One region of the Veillonella sp. CHU732 genome, then DNA from elsewhere that is predicted to be linked to it. Evidence: riboswitches for the same ligand, from Rfam matches in the RefSeq annotation. Region 1 holds a riboswitch; each other region holds the start of a gene.
The links. A riboswitch is a leader RNA that binds a small molecule or an ion and turns the genes downstream of it on or off. The one in region 1 is predicted to bind thiamine pyrophosphate.
Positions count from the first base shown of each region.

Region 2: linked by a shared signal. The riboswitch ahead of thiC (phosphomethylpyrimidine synthase ThiC) and the one ahead of thiS (sulfur carrier protein ThiS) in region 1 are both predicted to bind thiamine pyrophosphate.
Region 3: linked by a shared signal. The riboswitch ahead of cytX (putative hydroxymethylpyrimidine transporter CytX) and the one ahead of thiS (sulfur carrier protein ThiS) in region 1 are both predicted to bind thiamine pyrophosphate.

Region 1 covers NZ_RQVC01000006.1:71,303-73,580, forward strand. The annotation lists gene EO121_RS04005 (thiazole synthase) at 1-658, opposite strand, end outside; gene thiF (sulfur carrier protein ThiS adenylyltransferase ThiF) at 690-1,265, opposite strand; gene thiS (sulfur carrier protein ThiS) at 1,266-1,457, opposite strand; TPP riboswitch at 1,732-1,831, opposite strand; gene EO121_RS04020 (coenzyme F420-0:L-glutamate ligase) at 1,882-2,278, opposite strand, start outside.
Region 2 covers NZ_RQVC01000001.1:33,630-35,907, reverse strand. The annotation lists gene thiC (phosphomethylpyrimidine synthase ThiC) at 59-1,363, opposite strand; TPP riboswitch at 1,441-1,549, opposite strand; gene EO121_RS00180 (Abi family protein) at 1,684-2,278, opposite strand, start outside.
Region 3 covers NZ_RQVC01000001.1:164,205-166,482, reverse strand. The annotation lists gene cytX (putative hydroxymethylpyrimidine transporter CytX) at 1-1,171, opposite strand, end outside; TPP riboswitch at 1,314-1,421, opposite strand; TPP riboswitch at 1,602-1,698, shown strand; gene thiD (bifunctional hydroxymethylpyrimidine kinase/phosphomethylpyrimidine kinase) at 1,765-2,278, shown strand, end outside.

The DNA of each region.
Region 1 (2,278 bases):
TCGCCATACCTCGAATATGACCTGCCGAGGCTACGGCTGTATTTGCCATGATTGCAGCTACGCCCATTTCCATAGCTTCTGCTGCTTGGGATGGAGCACCAATACCAGCATCTACGATGATAGGCAAATCAATTTCATTCACTAAAATTTTGATAAATTCCTTTGTCTGCAATCCACGATTAGATCCAATAGGTGCCGCTAAAGGCATCACCGCAGCGGCTCCAGCATTCACCAAATCACGAGCTACTTCTAAATCTGGATACATGTATGGCATAACAATGAATCCTTCTCTTGCTAATATTTCTGTAGCTTTAATGGTCTCCCCATTATGTGGCAATAAATATTTTGAATCTTTCATGATTTCTACTTTTACAAAATCTCCACAACCTGTAGCACGTGATAATCTAGCAATGCGTACCGCTTCTTCTGCATCTCTGGCACCGCTTGTGTTAGGAATTAAGATGGTATCCTTTGGAATAGCATCTAGGATATTTTCCACTTCTCCACCTACCGCACGACGTAGAGCTAAGGTAATCATTTCTGCGCCCGCTTCTTCTAGGACAGCCTCGATTAAGTCGATAGAAAATTTTCCAGACCCCAAGATAAATCGAGAATGCAATGTATGTCCCCCTAAGGTCCATGTATCTTGTGTTTCCATATCTTTCACTGAAAGTGTCATAGGTTCCTCCTTAATCAATATCTTCTCCATGTAATAGTTGAATCACAGCATTTGCCATATGTCCGGCACAAACCATGACACGAGCGGCAGTAATTTTTCCGATAGAATCGATATCGCTCACACCATCACCGCATAAATACCAACGATGATGTCTTCGTTCACGGCGGATACCATTACTATCGCCCCAACCTGCCATACCGGAACAGCCTACCAATAAAGGCTCTGCTGGATGGGTCAAAATAACTTCTGTCATCCACGCTTTTGTGACAGCCTTGTCCACTGCTTCTACGACCATGTCATAGCCATCGATTAATTCAGATAATCTTTCTGGTGTGAGGCATTCATTATGAACGATGACTTCACAGTTTGGATTCATCCGATTGAGGTGGCCTTTCATAGCCTCTACTTTTAAAACTCCTACATCATTCACGTCATAGTATTGACGGCCTAGATTACTCTCATCCACAACGTCGAAGTCTACGATTTCTAACTGACCAATTCCAGCACGGCACAATGCCACTGCCACATGGGAGCCAACACCACCCACACCGATAAGCAGAACTTTTTTATCTTGTAAAGATACCATTTAGCCACCTCCTACAAAGGTTACTACTTCCATTGTGTCTGCAGGACTCACACGAGTGGATTCCCAATCCGCTTTGGAAAGGATTTTGCCATTATACTCCACAACAATGCGATCCATACGAAACGCTAAAGCTTCTAGTACTTCCTGTACCGTTTGCCCTTCATAATTATAAGTACTTCCGTTGACTTTCATAGTATCCTCCTAACTATAGCGTATGCTATATACCTATTTCAAACTAGTATCATGCCAATTGCTAATCATGCTTCCTTCACCACATACTAGTATAAAAAAACAGCACGAAAAACCATACCCGCGGTGGTATGCCCCTTCATGCTGTAGCACTCTATCGTCTCACTATTCTGTTCCACTTGTGCATCCATTTCGATGTACCTTTATTCTGTACCCCTATACGATAGACCATCCCATGAAAGATACAAAAAAAGGACATCCTGTTGGATGTCCTCAGTATGACGAATCAAACTTATCCTACGTTGGCATTATCCAAATCAGGTTATGGGTCAAAACTTTCGTTTACTCTCAGCCAGTAGGCTCCCCAAAGTTCTCTTTCAGTATACGCTGATACAGCTCAATTTGCAAGCCTAAGTATCAACAATTTTTATCGTCTCCGTGCAGACACAGAGGCATAATTTTTAATCACAACGATAGGTGTCATTTGGCTATCATTGCCAAATGGATTATCGATTAAAATCTGCGCAATTTGCTGCGGTTTCAATCCACGACTATGGCCTAAGATAGCTGCTCGTTTTAAATCATTCACGTCCGCTACACAAGCCCCATAGGCTCCTGTGGCTTTCATAATAGCATCCGCTACTGCATGTGGTTGTTTTGGTCCATATACAATGCATTTATCAAAAGGAGGCATGGTGCCTGTCACATCATCTGTTAAAGATGCAGTCCGTGCCATTTGATAGAATACGCCAGATTTTTTAAACACTTTAGCTACGGCTCCGCAGAGGAAGGCAAACATCATTTTCCATTCCCCTTCTTTATCC
Region 2 (2,278 bases), on a different contig from region 1:
CCATTTATGCAACAAAAACAACCAACTCCTATACTGAGTTGGTTGCTTTGTTTCTCTTTTATAATATATCGATTTTCTCTCCCTCTAAGGCTTTGTTGATGCTCCGTACGGCGCAGAATTTTCCGCACATACTACAAGCTTCTTTGTGTCCTTCTTCTGGGGCACGACTTTCACGGATGCGACGTGCTTTTTCAGGGTCTAGTGCTACTGCATATTGTGCTTCCCAATCGAGTTTTTGGCGCGCCTCTGCCATGCGGTCATCGCGATCTCGTGCATTCGGAATCCCTTTTGCAATGTCTGCGGCATGCGCAGCAATTTTGAAAGCCATAATGCCTTCTTTCACATCGTTTTCGTCAGGTAAGGCTAAGTGTTCCGCTGGTGTTACATAGCAAAGGAATGCTGCCCCATGCATGGCTGCCACGGCACCACCGATGGCCGCTGTAATATGGTCATAACCTGGTGCAATGTCTGTTACCAATGGTCCTAATACATAGAACGGGGCCCCATCGCAGATCGTTTGTTGCACTTCCATGTTGGCTTGTACTTGATTCAATGGCACATGACCAGGACCTTCTACCAATACTTGTACACCACGTTCACGAGCTCGTTTTGTTAACTCCCCAAGTCGAACAAGTTCTTCAATTTGGCAGATATCTGTGGCATCCGCCAAGCAACCAGGACGGCAAGCATCGCCAAGGGAAATGGTCATGTCATATTCTGCACAAATGTCTAGAATTTCATCATAGTATTCATAGAAAGGATTTTCTTGACCAGTCATGGACATCCAAGCGAAAACTAAACTACCGCCACGGCTCACGATATTTAATTTACGTTTATGTCGTTTAATTTGCTCCACCGTATGTTGCGTAATCCCACAATGTAATGTGACAAAGTCTACCCCATCTTCTGCATGGAGACGGATCGTAGAAATAAAGTCTTCTGCAGTCAATTCACCTAAATCCTTCTGATGATGAATAACGCTATCATAGATTGGCACGGTGCCAATCATAACAGGGCATTCTTTTGTCAACAAACGGCGGAACACCTTTGTATCACCATGTGTAGACAAGTCCATAATAGATTCAGCACCTAATGCCACTGCATGATGAACTTTTTTCATTTCTTCTTCGTAGTCTGTACAATCTTTAGATGTTCCTAAGTTCACATTAATTTTTGTGCGCAACTTCTGCCCGATTCCTTCTGGTTGTAAAGATGTATGATGCTTGTTGCAAGGAATTGTTACATGTCCTTTTGCCACTAACTCTCGTAATACTTCAACATCCATGTTTTCTTTTTCTGCTACCACTTTCATCGCGTCGGTAACAATGCCTTTTTGGGCTGCTTGCATTTGTGTGTAAAACATAAAAAGCTCCTTTCATTACAAAGGAGCCTATTTGGGGTGCTCTATACACAAAAAGGTATCAACATTACATCGATACCCACATATGTCAGCGTGCTTCCTACGCGGGCATAATCCCGATCAGGTCAAAAGGTCAGGTACTTCATAGTCCTTTCTCAGCCTATTACATAGGCTCCCTTGCAAATCTAAAATATTTACTTGCTTATAGTATAGCATGAAATGATGGAATTTTATAGAGAATCATTGTGTTTAATTTCCAAAGCAGTATAAACCATCTTAATTAATACTTAGCTATTTTATGTTTATCCTCTTTAAAAAGTTATCTAACTTAATAAATCTACACTTTTTTTATTTTTAAACCCAAACAGCTGTGCTTCTTCATCATTACTGCATATGCTACTAATAACGTTTTGAATGCGGCTCCAATTATACTTTGAATTTATCATTTTCACCAATTCCATAACAATAAGAATTACAATGGAGGCTCCATTAGTTGGCTTTTCTTGTCCACCTTTTTCATCGTAAAAGAGTTGTTCTTTCCATACACTTCGTATTTTAGGTTTCGTCTTTAACTTTATATCTATTAAATTGGAGTTATGTGCACATATATTACGGATGAAATGTAAACATTTTAGCCACGAAACTAATTCCAAATTTGAGCAATTATATGTACTCGCTAATTGCGTTAGATTTTTTTCACTTAAAATTTCTATCATTTTTAAAACAGAGTCAAATGTCAATAAATCTATTGCAAGCCAGATGCTTGGAAAATTATCTACATCAAAATTATCCTTAGATTGAGAGGATATATAATCCGAACGTTTCAAAGAGTTTTGTAACTCTTCCTTTATTCTATACTGTTTCTTTTCTATAGTATATCTAGTGGCCTTCGACCGATTAGCCCACTGCGCAAAATTT
Region 3 (2,278 bases), on a different contig from region 1:
TCAATTTGCTAATGATATAGGCCGTTGCAATGGTTGCTAATGCTGTTCCTACGATAGTAGATAGGCTAGCCCCTAAGAATGGGTTGCTGTCAAGGAATTGATGGTACATATAAGTACCAGATGCCCAACAAATGATATACAAGCTAGGTCCATGGTCAAGGTGTGGACAATGACGTAATAAGAAATAGTGAGTTAATAAAATAGCAATCATTGGGGCAAATACGGATCCAATCATATATAAGAAAGGGATGATATTATCCATTGGATAGATGGATGCACCGATAGTGCCAATGATCGTAACAATAATACCGATGGTACGACCAGAATATTTAGTCTGCAAGCTTTCAGAGGAAATACCAGCAGATAGGGCATCCATAAAAGTAGTTGTGACAGTAGAGAATACGATGATAATTAATCCACCAAATCCTAAGCCAGCATGAAGTAGAACCTTTGCAATGTTGCTTTCATTTGTATAGAGGGCCGCAGCGAGGCCTAATACATACATGACAGAACTAGTTACGCCGTATACGATGGCACTAGATGCAGTACCTGCCACAGGATTCTTGGATAATCGAGTATAATCACTAATCAATGGTAGCCAAGACAATGGCATAGCAATGGATAATTCCAAGGCCGCTGTGAAAGTCATTTCATTAGTGATGATGCCTTGGCTGTGAATGGAACTTTCTTGTAACAAGCTAATTAGCAAATAGATGCACAGAATACCTAAGCCGTAGCCCATGATGCTGTTGATGTACCCCATATTACGGATACCGATGAATAGCCATACAATGATGAGAGCACCGATAATGATAGTCCACGCAGTGAATGGTAGATCCCACAATTCTGCGGCACCAAGAGCACCGTCATAGATCATAATACCGGTCCAGCCGATGAGTTGTAGAACGTTTAAAATGGAAAATAATTTCATGCCTCCATTGCCAAAGACAGTGGATACAGTTTGCATAGAACTCATGTGTTCACGAGCGCCGATGAGTCCTGCACCAAATAATAACAAACAGCCGATGACGTGACCGATGATGATGGCTAATAGGCCATCGGAAAATCCTAGGGGCGCAAAATAGGTGCCCGTCATAATTTCAGCAATGGAAAGAGCGGCACCGAACCAAATGAGGGACAACCGCGATGATGAAAGTTTTGAATCACTCATGAATACTCCTAACTATGCCAGTAGGAACAAAAAAGACTAATCTGAAACGATTAGCCTGTAGATGATAGATATTCTTAAGAGACCTAGTATTGCAAACAGGAACCATATGGTAATGTGTCCTTATGTGTTTGTATAGGTACTACAAAATATACTAATATATCCCTACGTTGGCATTATCCAAATCAGGTTATGGGTTAGTAGCACATAGCCACTTCTCAGCCCACTTTAGTGAGCACCCCTTACAGATGTATTATACGAATTGAATGATACTACGTCAATAGCAATATATAGGTGAATGTAATGTATTATATGAAATACATAGGATATATGAATGTCTATATTGAGAGGGAATCTCTTCTAGTGAAAGTAGTTTAGCTGTAATTTATTGTATTGCATTGGTTACTATTTCATGTTATAACTAAATTAATATAAGAACCACTAGGGGTGCTTATGCTGAGATTGATGAGTATCAAAACCCTAGACCTGAACCAGATAATGCTGGCGGAGGAAAGTGGATGGCATCGAATACTAGACATTGTACAAGAACCGTCCAAAGGATTGGTTCTTTTTTGTTACTAGTAAAGGAGATACCTATGAAATTACATAGAGCGTTAACAATTGCAGGAACAGATCCAACAGGCGGTGCAGGGGTGATGGCGGACTTGAAAAGCTTTCAAAGTCGTCATGTCTACGGTATGGCGGTGATTACTTCCGTAGTGGCACAAAATACTTGTGGTGTAACCCACATTGCCCATATGGATGTATCTATGATTGAAGCACAGTTACAATCGGTGTATACAGACATAGTACCAGAAGCAGTGAAAACTGGTATGTTAGCCACAGCAGAGATGATGGAACTCATAGGAACATATATAGATCCTAAGGTACCCTATGTGTTAGACCCTGTGATGATTGCCACCAGTGGGGATCGATTGATTTCCGATGAGGCGGTGAAAGCCTTACAAAGTAAATTGATTCCGAAAGCAACATTGATTACTCCGAACCGCAGTGAAGCTGAGGTATTGGCGGATATGAAAATCGATACGGTAGAAGCTTTGCATACAGCAGGGATTCGTATTTTACAAGAATTAGGTCCTCAAGCAGTCA